One region of the Veillonella sp. CNR 79/14 genome, then DNA from elsewhere that is predicted to be linked to it. Evidence: riboswitches for the same ligand, from Rfam matches in the RefSeq annotation. Region 1 holds a riboswitch; the other holds the start of a gene.
What was found. Region 1 has a riboswitch for thiamine pyrophosphate ahead of thiC (phosphomethylpyrimidine synthase ThiC). Riboswitches for the same ligand answer to the same signal wherever they lie in the genome.

Region 1 (7,489 bases):
GCGATGACCCATACTCCGTGGCATGCCTTTACGCTTTGCCCATCTACCGTTACCGTCCATGATAATGGCAATATGTTCTGGAATATTCGTTGGATCTATAGTCGGTCTCTCTTGATGTTTACTTTTCTTCCATAAGTTTTTTAGCATACTGTACCTCATTCGACTGCGCCACATGACTGGCTACCATAGGATGAAAGAGAACTATCTCCCATGCGCCTTCTTTTACTATGACACGGCCTACATAATATTCTTCGGAAGAAATGGAAAAGAACCGATTATAGTTCTTTTCTATTTTTGTAGTAAAAGGGATAGAGGCAGCCTGCAAAAGAGACTGTGCAAGCTGCCATGGAAATCCCAAAATAGATGTATGTTCCATTAGACAGACATAACATCCTTTTCTTTTATATCGCGAAGTTCATCAATTAATTTAATTTTTTTGTCAGTCAATTTTTGAACTTGTTCTTGTCCATCTTTTGATACATCTTCAGTAATTGTTTTCGCTTTTTCTTCTTTTTTGATTGCATCATTAGCATCACGACGAATGTTACGGACTGCAACTTTAGCATCTTCTGCTTTTTTGCTTACTACTTTTACTAATTCTTTACGGCGTTCTTCTGTCAATTGAGGGATAGCCAAACGAATAGCCTCACCATCATTATTAGGGTTTAATCCTAAATCAGATGTTAAAATAGCTTTTTCAATAGCACCAATCATAGTTTTATCCCATGGAGCGATTAAAATCATGCGAGGATCTGGAGCAGATACGTTTGCCACTTGATTAACAGGTGTTGGGGCACCATAGTAATCTACCATAACGGAATCCAACAAAGATGTATGCGCACGACCTGTGCGAACATTAGCAAATTCATGTTTTAAGGATTCAATTGTTTTATCCATGCGCGCTTCTTCGCGGCTAATAATTTCTTTAATTTCCATAGTGTTCACCTTTTATTTTACGATAGTACCGATGGCTTCTCCCTTAGCAGCACGTGTGATGTTACCAGGAATATCCATGCTAAATACAACGATAGGAATATGATTATCTTTACATAATGTAGTTGATGTAGCATCCATTACTTTCAATTCTTTGCTGATTACATCCATGTATGTTAATTCATCGAATTTTACAGCATTTGGGTTTGTTTTAGGGTCGGAATCGTATACGCCATCAGCAAATTTTTTCGCCATTAAAATAGCATCTGCTTCGATTTCAGCAGCACGCAAAGCAGCTGTTGTATCTGTAGAGAAGTATGGATTACCCGTACCTGCTGCAAAGATAACAATACGACCTTTTTCTAAGTGACGAATAGCACGACGACGAATGTATGGTTCTGCTACTTCTTGCATTTCAATCGCTGTTTGAACACGAGTTGCTACGCCTGCATTTTCAAGAGCATCTTGTAATGCAATAGCATTCATCACTGTTGCAATCATACCCATATAATCAGCAGATGCACGATCCATACCTTTAGCACTACCGGATAGACCACGCCAAATATTTCCACCACCTACAACGATAGCAATTTCAATACCACTTTCTTTGGAAAGTGATGCAATCTCTTGTGCCAATGGTTCTACCACTTGCGGGTTAATGCCAAATCCTTGATCACCTGCTAAGGCCTCACCGCTAAGTTTTAATATGATACGTTTAAATTTACGTTCACTCATGTCCTTCTCCTTATGACGTTTCTAACAAATAATTCAAAAATAAGAGAACACTTGCGGTGTTCTCTTATCTCCGTACTTATTTACCTACAGTAGCCATAACTTCTGCAACGAAATCGTCTTGTTTCTTTTCGATACCTTCGCCTAAAGCATAGCGAACATAACGACGTACGTTAATGTTTTCACCGATTTTAGCGATTGCTTCATTGATCATAGCTTGTACAGTTTTTTCACCGTCTTTAATGAAAACTTGTTCTAATAGGCAGTTTTCTTTATAGAATTTTTCAACGCGGCCAGCTACCATTTTTTCAAGAACTGCTTCTGGTTTTGGTTTACGGCCAGCTTTAACGTCTTCTTCAGCTTCTACTTTAGCTTGTTCCATCAATACAGCTTTTTCGTGTTCGATTATATTAGCTGGAACATCTTCACGTTTTAAGTATGTTGGGTTAGCTGCTGCAATTTGCATTGCCACATCTTTACAAAGAGCTTGGAAATCATCAGTTTTAGCAACGAAGTCTGTTTCACAGTTTACTTCTACTAGTACGCCGATACGTCCACCACCATGAATGTAAGATGCTACTACACCTTCAGCTGCAATACGACCAGCTTTTTTAGCTGCCGCTGCTAAGCCTTTTTCACGAAGGAAGTCAACTGCTTTTTGGATATCGCCATCAACTTCTACCAATGCTTTTTTAGCATCCATCATACCTGCGCCAGTCATGTCGCGTAATTCTTTTACTAAAGCTGCTGTAATTTGAGCCATGATTTTTCCTCCTATAAATAATTAAGGTAAGACCTTAGCCTTACCTTAATTTTACATCGTTATTACTTATTTATCAATTAAGACTATGTCTGTATATATTGTTAAATAATCTTACAGATTCTTAAGCTTCTTCGGAAGCAGTTTCTGTACCGAAAGCGTCTTGTTCACCTTGACGACCTTCTAAAATAGCGTCAGCCATTTTACCAGCTAATAATTTAACTGCACGAATAGCATCATCATTTGCTGGGATAGGGAAATCAACTTCGTCTGGATCACAGTTAGTGTCCACAGTAGCTACTACAGGAATACCTAATTTTTTAGCTTCTGCGATAGCGATTTTTTCTTTTTTAGGGTCAATTACGAAAAGTGCACCTGGCATTTCTGGCATATCTTTAATACCGCCAAGATATTTTTCTAATTTTTCCCATTCATGACGAAGACGAATTACTTCTTTTTTAGGAAGAACTTCGAATGTTCCATCTTCAGCCATTTTTTCTAATTGTTTTAAGCGTTTAATACGAGCTTCGATAGTTTTGAAGTTAGTCAACATACCGCCCAACCAACGTTCATTAACGAAGTACATATTAGCACGAAGAGCTTCTTCTTTTACAGCTTCTTGAGCTTGTTTTTTAGTACCTACGAAAAGGATTGTTTTGCCTTCTTGAGCTACTTCACGTAAGAAATCATACGCTTCTTCTACTTTTTTTACAGTTTTTTGAAGGTCAATGATATAAATACCATTACGTTCAGTGAAGATGAATTTAGCCATTTTAGGATTCCATCTTCTTGTTTGATGTCCAAAGTGAACACCAGCTTCTAATAATTGTTTAAGTGATACTACTGCCATGTTGGCACCTCCTGTTAAAAAACCTCCGCAACTCTCATCCCTCAGCAAACGCGAAATTGCGCACAGAACTGATAGTCTAGTTGCGTGTGTATTCATACTTGGTTAGTATAGCACAAAATGTGAGATGAAAGCAAGGGGAAATCATGCATTATATCTATGTACCCTAGTAGTCATTATTTACTTATGAGAGCACAGCTGTCGATATACTATTAGTAATCCCAACCGAACATGTGGAAGAGTTTATCTTTAATTTGTTCTTCTTCGGAATTAGGGACATAGTTACCAAGATATACACCTTCTATATTAGAAATAGTAAAATGCCCAGCATATCCTTTCCAAATTAAATTCCCATGGATATCATAATAGGATGGGTCAATTGAAAACTCTCTCCTTGAATAGTCCAATGTTTTATTAACTCCATATGCTAATGGTAAATATTCCACTGTTACCACATCTGGACTAACGTCTCCCTCGCTACCTAACCACTGTGATCCAATAGGGGTAAATTCACGTTTAAATACACCATATACTACTCGATTTTGAGCTTCTCCATCAGCACGCACTTTTGTTCTATCTACATATGTTTTATAGTATTTATTTTCGGAAAGTAAAATCCATCGTTCTCCAGCTTGTGGTAATTGTAATTTTCCATCAGACTGTTTTGTTACCTGTGTATTACTATCTGGAACCCCCAAAGCATTGTCTAATTTCTTTAACGTTTTACTTAACCAACTAGCTTCTACTGTAGCAGTACCTGCATTGACTGCAAATACGCTAGCTAATACAAGAGCGACTGCTGTTTTTTTTCTCATAGCACACCTCACATAAATAACTAAAACACATATATGTTATTACTATCATACATCATAATATCAGGACTAATCAACTATTTCACATGATATTTCCTATGTATTTTTTGCTTTTATCTCTAAATAATGATAACTATATAAAGCGTATAAATTGTAGTTTATCCGTAATATATTTTGATCGGTTAGATTCATCCATTCACATCCTCTATACAATAAAACAACCAACTCCTATCCAAGAGTTGGCTGTTTCGTTTCTCATTTATAATATATCAATTTTCTCTCCTTCTAAGGCTTTATTGATGCTCCGTACGGCACAAAATTTACCACACATACTACAAGCTTCTTTATGTCCTTCTTCTGGGGCACGGCTTTCACGGATACGACGAGCTTTTTCAGGATCTAGTGCTACTGCATATTGCGCTTCCCAATCGAGTTTTTGGCGCGCCTCTGCCATGCGGTCATCACGGTCTCGTGCATTTGGTATACCTTTTGCAATGTCTGCGGCATGGGCTGCGATTTTGAAAGCCATGATGCCTTCTTTTACATCATTTTCGTCAGGTAAGGCTAAGTGTTCTGCTGGTGTTACATAGCAAAGGAAGGCTGCCCCATGCATGGCTGCCACGGCACCACCGATAGCCGCTGTAATATGGTCATAGCCTGGTGCAATATCTGTGACCAATGGTCCTAACACATAGAACGGTGCCCCATCGCAGATCGTTTGTTGCACTTCCATGTTGGCTTGTACTTGATTCAATGGTACATGACCAGGACCTTCCACCAACACTTGTACACCACGTTCACGAGCTCGTTTTGTTAACTCACCAAGACGAACGAGTTCTTCGATTTGACAGATATCTGTAGCATCTGCCAAGCAACCAGGACGGCATGCATCGCCAAGAGAAATGGTCATGTCATATTCTGCACAAATGTCCAAGATTTCATCATAGTATTCATAGAACGGATTCTCTTGACCAGTCATGGACATCCAAGCAAAGACTAAACTACCGCCACGGCTGACAATATTTAATTTTCGTTTATGACGTTTAATTTGTTCCACTGTATGTTGCGTAATCCCGCAATGTAATGTGACAAAGTCTACCCCATCTTCTGCATGGAGGCGGATAGTAGAAATAAAGTCTTCAGCTGTCAATTCTCCTAAATCTTTTTGGTGATGTATAACGCTATCATAAATAGGCACAGTGCCAATCATAACGGGACATTCTTTGGTGAGCAGACGGCGGAATACTTTTGTATCACCATGCGTAGACAAGTCCATAATAGATTCAGCTCCCAATGCCACTGCATGATGGACTTTTTTCATTTCTTCTTCATAGTCTGTACAGTCTTTAGATGTACCTAAGTTCACATTGATTTTTGTGCGTAACTTTTGACCAATTCCTTCCGGTTGTAAAGCCGTATGATGTTTGTTGCATGGAATTGTTACATGTCCTTTTGCCACTAACTCTCGTAATACTTCAACATCCATGTTTTCTTTTTCTGCTACCACTTTCATCGCGTCGGTAACAATGCCTTTTTGGGCTGCTTGCATTTGTGTGTAAAACATAAAAAGCTCCTTTCATTACAAAGGAGCCTATTATGGGTACTCTATACACAAAAAGGTATCGACATTACATCGATACCCACATATGTCAGCGTGCTTCCTACGCGGGCATGATCCCGATCAGGTCAAAAGGTCAGGTACTTCATAGTCCTTTCTCAGCCTATTACATAGGCTCCCTTGCAAATCTAAAATATTTACTTGTTTATAGTATAGCATGGAATGGTGGATTTTTATAGTAAATTATTCTTCCTCATCCATGATGGCATTATGATACACATCTTGTACATCGTCTAAGTCTTCCAGCATGTCTAGTACTCGTTGCATATTCACTGCGTCATCACCGGTTAATTCCATATTAGTATCTGGAACCATTGTGATTTGTGCCATATCTGTAGCGATGGATGCTTCTGCTAGGGCAGCTTCTACGGCATCGTAATCATCTGGCAATGTGTAGATAACGAATACATCGTCTTCTACTTTGATGTCTTCAGCGCCAGCGTCAAGAGCCAATAATGTCAATGTCTCTTCATCATTGCCTTCTTGGGGAATCACGAATACACCTTTGCGTTTAAACATCCAGTTAACAGAGCCACTTTCACCTAGGTTACCGCCACGTTTGGAGAAGGCATGACGCACATCAGCTGCTGCACGGTTACGGTTATCTGTCATCACTTCTACAAGGATAGCAGCACCGCCTGGGCCGTATCCTTCATAGGTAATTTCTTCGTAATTGTTCGCATCCCCTGCACCGGCACCTTTATCGATGGCACGTTGAATATTATCCTTAGGAATGTTATTTTCACGAGCTTTTTGTAGCGCCAACTTCAAGCGCATATTACCTGTTGGGTCTGTACCACCAGCTTTCACAGCTACTGTGATTTCACGACTAATTTTTGTGGTAATTTTTGCTTTTAATGCATCATTTTTACCTTTTCTATGTTTAATATTTGACCATTTAGAATGTCCTGACATTGTGTCCTCCTATTTATTCCACCACGCTTCGCCTCGCAAGCGGTCTAATATAATTGATACGGCACTACGAACTGAAAGGTGATTGTACTCTCCATGTCCATAGATGGGTTCTAAGATATAATCGAAATCTTCCATTGTTTCTTTCGTCATACCATACCCCGTTCCAAATAATACTACCACAGGACGGCTCTCACTTTCAAGTGATTTACGGAGCGATGCATAGGTAATGGTATTATCATAGGTCCGTGCATCCGTAGTACACACGATTGGCGTCAGTCCTTCTAATTCCGTCACCATATCGATGGCTTGTCGAATGGAATTGACAAGTTCCACATGTTTGAAAGCATCTTTTCTATCCGGATTATAAGTACTGCCAAATCCCGTTTTCCAATGACTCATCACAGTTTCTGCCAATTCACGTTGGCTCGGTACATTGTGAATGATGAAATATCGTTCCACATCGTAGGTTGTAGATGCTCTGGCAATATCATGGATATCGTAGTTCGTGATGGCCGTCGTGATCACCTCACCATGTTTATTCATAATGGGATAATGAACGAGGCCGATATATAAATTCGCCATTTATTTCCTCTTTTCCTCTGTGAAATTAGACTGTTCTATCAATTTTGAAAGTACTTGTTGTTCCTCTTCAGAATCCACTCTATCTAGTACTCTTTTCAGAGCCTTAAATTCATCTACAGTTAATTCTCGTTGCAACAAATCATTTCGCAGTAAAGCAGTCCGTTTCAATGACTCTTCTAATCGCCACTGCTCAATATGTTTATGATGACCACTTAATAATATATCTGGCACCATCATACCTCTGTATGTTTGGGGTTTCGTATATTGTGGACATTCAAGTACTGGATGAT
Region 2 (7,489 bases), on a different contig from region 1:
TGTGAGTACTGTAATAATCATAAGATTTTATTTCAATTTACCTAAGTTACTTACTTCGTAAGTCATACGTAATAATTGAAGACGATTTTGCTTCACTGCTTCGTCTTTATCCATAACCATAACATGTTCAAAGAATGTTTCAATATATGGCACCAAGGATTCTGCCAAACTTACAGCTTTCACATAGTCACCTGCCTCTAAGGCATTACGATTTGTTGTATATACCGGCAATGCCGCTTTGTACAAGGCTTGTTCAGAATCTTCTTTTAACAAGGATTCGTCTACACCTGTGAAAGTCACATCTTTTACCATATTAAAAATACGTGTATAAGCCTGCATTAATGGTTCGTTTTCATCAATACGGTTTGCTGTTAAGGCTTGTCCTAAACCTTCTGCTAAGGCAACTGTGACAGTCTCTTGGCTCAATACGATATCTACCACTTGATATGGCATGCCTTGTTCTAACAAGATATTTTTCAAGCGAAGGATAAAGAAGTTTTCTAATTGACCTAGTAATTCTTCTTGTTTTTCACTAGCCACGCCTAATAATTCCATTGCTTTTACCCAGATTGGACGCATGGATAAAGACCATTTACTATCCATCAAAATGTTGATGATACCAATCGTTTGACGGCGTAATGCATATGGATCTTGGGAACCTGTTGGAATTAAACCACGGCTGAACGTAGCTACAATGGTATCTACTTTATCAACGATACTCAAAATACGACCTGCATCGGTACTTGGTAAGATATCCCCTGCAAAACGAGGCAAGTATTGTTCAAAAATTGCTTCCCCTACAGCTGGAGTTTCACCATCTAGTAGAGCATATTCTTTACCCATAATACCTTGTAATTCAGTAAATTCGCTCACCATACCTGTCGTTAAGTCAGTTTTAGCAAGATGTGTAGCGCGTTCTAAAGTAACTGTATCTGTAAAGCCTACTTCTTGTGCTAAGGCAGCACCTAATGTTAAGAGACGTTCTGTTTTATCTTTTAAATTGCCCAAACCTTCTTGGAAGACAATTTTTGTCAATGCTTCATAACGACCAGCTAATGGCGTTTTACGGTCTTCATTAAAGAAGAATTTCGCATCGTCTAAACGAGCACGAAGTACACGTTCATTACCAGCTGCTACCACTTCTAGAGATTTGCTATCCCCATTGCGAACAGTTAAGAACATAGGAAGTAATGTTCCTTTGCCATCCACCATTGGGAAATAGCGTTGATGGTCTTTCATTGGTGTAATAATACAGTCTGATGGTAACGCTAAATAGCTTTCATCAAAAGTACCACAAAGTGCTGTAGGATATTCTACTAAGAATGTAACTTCGTCTAATAAATCTTCATCCCACACCACAGTAGCCCCTTTAGTGGCTGCTAATTCTGTTAATTGTTTACGGATCGTCTCACGGCGAACGTCTTGGTCGATCATAATAAAGTTCTTAGTTAATGTATCCACATAGTCTTTTGGTTCTGTAATAGTCAATTCAGACTCACCAAGGAAACGATGTCCACGGCTCACATTAGAGCTAGTTACATTAGCAAATGTCACTGGTACTACGTCTTGTCCAAATAATGCCACCAACCAACGTACTGGACGAACGAACCGTTCTTCTAAATCGCCCCAATGCATGGATTTAGGGAAACTTAAACCTGTAATCAAGGATGGTAATACGTCAGATAAGACTTCTTTTGTATCTAAACCAGCTGTTGTTGTGTCCGCAAAGATGTAACCATCTACTACTTTTAATTCAGATACATCTAATCCTTTACCACGAGCAAAACCGATGGCTGCTTTTGTAGCATTGCCGTCAGCATCATAAGCAATAGACACAGATGGACCTTTATGTGTTTCATGAACATCTTCACCACGTTCTGCTACGTCATTGATGAGTAATGCAACACGGCGAGGTGTGGCATAGACTTTTACAGCGCCATGTGGAATGTGACGCTCTGCCAATGCAGCTGTTGCTAATTCACCTAATTGTTTAATAATATTTGGCAAAAATCCTGCAGGAATTTCTTCTGCCCCAATTTCAAAGAGTAAATCCTTAGCCATCTTATTTATCTCCTTTCAACAATGGGAAACCAAGTTCTTCTCGTTTCGCCAAATAGTTTTGTGCACAAATACGAGCCATGTTACGAACACGGCCGATGAAAGCTGTTCTTTCAGAAATAGAAATGGCACCGCGTGCATCTAGCAAGTTAAATGTATGGGAACATTTCAATACATAATCGTAGGCCGGCAATACGAAACCTAATTGACATACACGTGTAGCCTCTGCTTCGTACATGTCAAATAATTTGAACAACATATCTGTATCTGCTAATTCAAAGCTGTATGTAGACTGTTCTACTTCATTTGCATGCCATACATCGCCGTATGTATATTGTTCGTTCCATTGTAAGTCATACACATTTTCTACGCCTTGAATGTACATAGCCAAACGTTCTAAGCCGTATGTAATTTCTACGGACACTGGTTTTACATCGATAGATCCTACTTGTTGGAAATAGGTAAACTGCGTTACTTCCATACCGTCTAACCATACTTCCCAACCAAGACCCCAAGCGCCTAATGTTGGAGATTCCCAGTTATCTTCTACGAAACGGATATCATGATCTTCTGCATGAATGCCAAGAGCAGCCAAACTTTGCAAATATAATTCTTGAATATTGTCTGGAGATGGTTTAATAATCACTTGGAATTGATGATGTTGGAATAAACGGTTTGGATTGTCACCATAACGTCCGTCTGCTGGACGGCGGGATGGTTCTACATAACATACAGACCAAGGTTCAGGACCTAAAGCATGTAAGAATGTAGCAGGGTTCATCGTACCCGCCCCTTTTTCAATGTCATATGGTTGTTGTAAAATACAACCTTGTTCACCCCAGAAGTTTTGGAGTGTAAAAATCATCTCTTGAAATGTCATTTCCATTCCTCCTTATGTTTTACAGGGAATAAAAAAAAGTCCCTGCAACGAAAATCGCTACAGGGACGAGATATACCCGCGGTTCCACCCTAATTGGCTAATGCCCTCTTTTAAAAAATAGCCTTTACTAATTGTCCATACCTAGTATGGTACAACGTTCCTGCCCATGCTCCACAGCGCCTTCTACTCATTTGTGAGCTTTCACCGTCCTCACTCGCTAACGGGAGTATACTCCTCTGCTTCATCACTTATGTATATATACTATTGTATGGATAAAAGGGGTTAGTGTCAAGGTGTATCCGCTGAATTACTGATGTAAGTTCTTAATTGCTTTTACTATCCCCCTATACCACAAAGGTCTAGTAATATGTTCTGTATATTATTTTTCCAAGAACATCTTACACCATTCCATGTTCTCTATCCACATGGCAGTTTCATATTCGACGTCTTCCATTTCTGTGATGGCTGAGATCACCGCAATACCATCTACCGGTTCCGCTAATACATCGTCAAAATTATCTCGATTAATGCCACCAATAGCTACCATAGGAATAGTTGGATTATGAGCACGTAAAGCTAAAATTAATTCGGGCCCTCGCACAGTTTTGGCATCTTTTTTTGTGCTTGTCGCATACATAGGACCTACACCGATGTAATTCACATAGTCCAACTTTGTGTTCTCCAACTCTTCTACAGAATTAATGGATGTCCCCACAAGGGCTTGAGGCAATCGTTTGCGTACTTCTTCAAGATCCATATCGTCTTGTCCCACATGAACACCATCAGCACCAATTCGTTCCGCTAATTCTACATCATCATTAATGATGAAAGGAACTCCATATTCTTTGCAAATTTTCTGTAACTCCCGTGCCAACTGCCCTTTTTCGTCACCTACTAAAGCACCTTCTCCTTTTTCACGAAGTTGAAAGCAAGTAATACCGCCTTTACAAGCTTCTGTAAGGGTCTTGTGAATATCCTTCGTATTCGGTGTTCCACAAATGAAGTACAAGCCCATCATGGAGCGCACTGTATCTATATCATGATGTTTCAAAATAATCCTCGTTTCTTATATAACAACCAAAACAGATTACTTATAGTATACCACGACACTAAGTATGGTTGATATGATATGGATCATACCTATATTAATCAGAATATTCATCCCCATAGGCCATATGATTCACTGGCCCATTGCCTGTGCCCAGACCAGGGTTATGCAAAATAGCTAATCGGATATATTCTTTACCAATCGTAATAGCGTCTTCCAAGGATTTCCCTTTGGCAAGTTCTGCTGTTATAACAGCAGAGAATGTACAACCTGTGCCATGGGTGTGTACTGTGTCATATTTAGGACTTGTCCAAGAGCGATGCATGGACATAGTATCTTTTGTAAACAAGTAATCTGTGGCCTCATCTCCTATGTGACCACCTTTGATGATGACTGCTTGAGGGCCTAATTCTTGTAAAATACGAATCCCTGCTGTATGTAAAGCTTCTACCGTATCAATTTTCATATCTGCTAGTACTTCGGCTTCACTACGGTTCGGTGTAATCAAGGTCGCTTTCGGAATCAATTTGCTTTGTAAGGCTTTCACCGCCTCATCGGAAATCAATCGATCCCCACTGGTGGCAATCATCACAGGGTCTAACACATAGGGTACCTTAGGATCTATATATGTCCCGATGAGTTCCATCATCTCTGCTGTGGCTAACATGCCAGTTTTCACTGCTTCCGGTACAATGTCTGTATACACCGATTGTAACTGTGCTTCAATCATGGATACATCCATATGGGCAATTTGCGTTACACCTCTTGTGTTTTGTGCCACTACGGATGTAATAACAGCCATCCCATAGACATGACGACTTTGAAAGCTTTTTAAGTCCGCCATCACCCCTGCACCGCCTGTTGGATCTGTTCCTGCAATTGTTAACGCTTTATGTAATTTCATAGGTATCTCCTTTACTAGTAACAAAAAAGAACCAATCCTAGGGACGGTTCTTATACAATATCTAGTATTCGATGCCATCCACTTTCCTCCGCCAGCATTATCTGGTTCAGGTCTAGGGTTTTGATACTCATCAATCTCAGCATAAGCACCCCTAGTGGTTCTTATATTAATTTAGTTATAACATGAAATAGTAACCAATGCAATACAATAAATTACAGCTAAACTACTTTCACTAGAAGAGATTTTCTCTCAATATAGATATTTAAATATCTTATGTATTTCATATAATACATTACATTTACCTATATATTGCTATTGACGTAGTATCATTCAATTCGTATAATACATCTGTAAGGGGTGCTCACTAAAGTGGGCTGAGAAGTGGCTATGTGCTACTAACCCATAACCTGATTTGGATAATGCCAACGTAGGGATATATTAGTATATTTTTGTAGTACCTATACAAACACATAAGGACACATTACCATATGGTTCCTGTTTACAATACTAGGTATATTAAGAATATCTATCATCTACAGGCTAATCGTTTCAGATTAGTCTTTTTTGTTCCCACTGGCATAGTTAGGAGTATTCATGACTGATTCAAAACTTTCATCATCGCGGTTGTCCCTCATTTGGTTCGGCGCCGCTCTTTCCATTGCGGAAATTATGACGGGCACCTATTTTGCGCCCCTAGGATTTTCCGACGGCCTATTAGCCATCATCATAGGTCACGTCATCGGCTGTTTGTTATTATTTGGTGCAGGACTCATCGGCGCTCGTGAACACATGAGTTCTATGCAAACTGTATCCACTGTCTTTGGCAATGGGGGCATGAAATTATTTTCCATTTTAAACGTTCTACAACTGATTGGTTGGACCGGTATTATGATTTATGACGGTGCTCTTGGTGCCGTAGAATTATGGAATCTACCATTCACTGCATGGACTATCATTATCGGTGCTCTCATCATTGTATGGCTCTTCATTGGTATCCGTAACATGGGCTATATCAACAGTATCATGGGCTACGGCTTAGGTATCCTCTGCATCTATTTGTTAATTAGCTTGTTACAAGAAAGTTCCATTCACAGCCAAGGAATCATCACTGACGAAATGACTTTCACAGCGGCTTTGGAATTATCCATCGCTATGCCATTGTCTTGGCTACCATTGATTAGTGATTATACTCGATTATCCAAGAACCCTGTAGCAGGTACTGCTGCTAGTGCCATCGTATACGGCGTAACTAGTTCTGTCATGTATGTATTAGGCCTCGCTGCGGCCCTCTATACAAATGAAAGCAACATTGCAAAGGTTCTACTTCATGCTGGTTTAGGATTTGGTGGGTTAATTATCATCGTATTCTCTACTGTCACAACTACTTTTATGGATGCCCTATCTGCTGGTATTTCCTCTGAAAGTTTGCAATCTAAATACTCTGGTCGTACCATCGGTATTATCGTTACCGTCATCGGCACCATCGGTGCATCCATCTATCCAATGGATAATATCATTCCTTTCTTATATATGATTGGATCCGTATTTGCCCCAATGATTGCTATTTTATTAACTCACTATTTCTTATTACGTCATTGTCCACATCTTGACCATGGACCTAGTTTGTATATCATTTGTTGGGCATCTGGTACTTATATGTACCATCAATTCCTTGACAGCAACCCATTCTTAGGAGCTAGCCTATCTACTATCGTAGGAACAGCATTAGCAACCATTGCAACAGCCTATATCATTAGCCTAATTTCTAAAAAGAAAAAAGAAATATAACCGCTTACTATACTATTTAGTGCGTATATAAGCACTCATTATTTCATTATACATTTTACAATAACTTCACAAATCAAAACAGGAGCATTCCTTCTATGAAAGGTAGCTCCTGTTTTCATTTTAATATATTAATTATATCATCGTCTCTAAAAACTCAATGCTATGCAATGTATATCCTAGTTGATATGTCAAAAGTTTTCGCAATAGAATTTCTAATTGATCCCATTGATTCGCAGTAAGACGTAAAGGCTTTGTAGGAATCCAATCATAGTTCAAAAGCATTGTTATCCCTTGTTGTAGCTCTTGTTTCACTACATACTGACAGGCTTCATAGATTTCATCGCAAAGACTTGCCATTACCTCAGGGTCTTCACAATGTTGCCCTTGTGGCACAAATCCCGCCAGACTTAACATATGCCACCCCAGCACAATAGAACCTAAGCGAATGGGTTTATCCTGTATAGATTGTAAAAATCGGCTCATATTCGTATATACACTGCGGTCTAATTTACCTTTTTCAAATAAAGCACTTACCAGTTCACCGCTAAAAGTAGCATAGGAAATATCTTCTAAACTTTCATAATCGCGTGTAGAAATCCCATCTATCTGGATAATATCGTACATGTCTCCATTAGGTGCTACTGTCAAATATAAACAGCTTAAAGGTTGTAAATACGCTCCTTCTTTATAGTTAGCTTTACGTTTATGAGGAACAGAACAAAGTATAATACCTTCTAACTTCGTGAGAAATGCATAGATACTATAGTATTTTCGTTTTTTACGCCACAGTACGATGGCTTCACTAGTAAAC

Region 2: another riboswitch for thiamine pyrophosphate. It lies ahead of cytX (putative hydroxymethylpyrimidine transporter CytX); the one in region 1 lies ahead of thiC (phosphomethylpyrimidine synthase ThiC).

What each region holds. Positions count from the first base shown of each region.
Region 1 is NZ_RQVH01000002.1:39,507-46,995, forward strand. It holds gene EO119_RS00830 (isoprenyl transferase) at 1-147, opposite strand, end outside; gene EO119_RS00835 (hypothetical protein) at 119-376, opposite strand; gene frr (ribosome recycling factor) at 376-936, opposite strand; gene pyrH (UMP kinase) at 949-1,668, opposite strand; gene tsf (translation elongation factor Ts) at 1,745-2,428, opposite strand; gene rpsB (30S ribosomal protein S2) at 2,550-3,275, opposite strand; gene EO119_RS00860 (hypothetical protein) at 3,485-4,087, opposite strand; gene thiC (phosphomethylpyrimidine synthase ThiC) at 4,344-5,648, opposite strand; TPP riboswitch at 5,726-5,834, opposite strand; gene EO119_RS00870 (YebC/PmpR family DNA-binding transcriptional regulator) at 5,886-6,617, opposite strand; gene EO119_RS00875 (RNA methyltransferase) at 6,627-7,199, opposite strand; gene trmD (tRNA (guanosine(37)-N1)-methyltransferase TrmD) at 7,200-7,489, opposite strand, start outside.
Region 2 is NZ_RQVH01000001.1:69,781-77,269, reverse strand. It holds gene EO119_RS00330 (zinc metalloprotease HtpX) at 1-21, opposite strand, end outside; gene glyS (glycine--tRNA ligase subunit beta) at 28-2,061, opposite strand; gene glyQ (glycine--tRNA ligase subunit alpha) at 2,063-2,938, opposite strand; gene thiE (thiamine phosphate synthase) at 3,318-3,989, opposite strand; gene thiD (bifunctional hydroxymethylpyrimidine kinase/phosphomethylpyrimidine kinase) at 4,084-4,890, opposite strand; TPP riboswitch at 4,957-5,053, opposite strand; TPP riboswitch at 5,234-5,341, shown strand; gene cytX (putative hydroxymethylpyrimidine transporter CytX) at 5,485-6,678, shown strand; gene EO119_RS00300 (DNA repair protein RecO) at 6,811-7,489, opposite strand, start outside.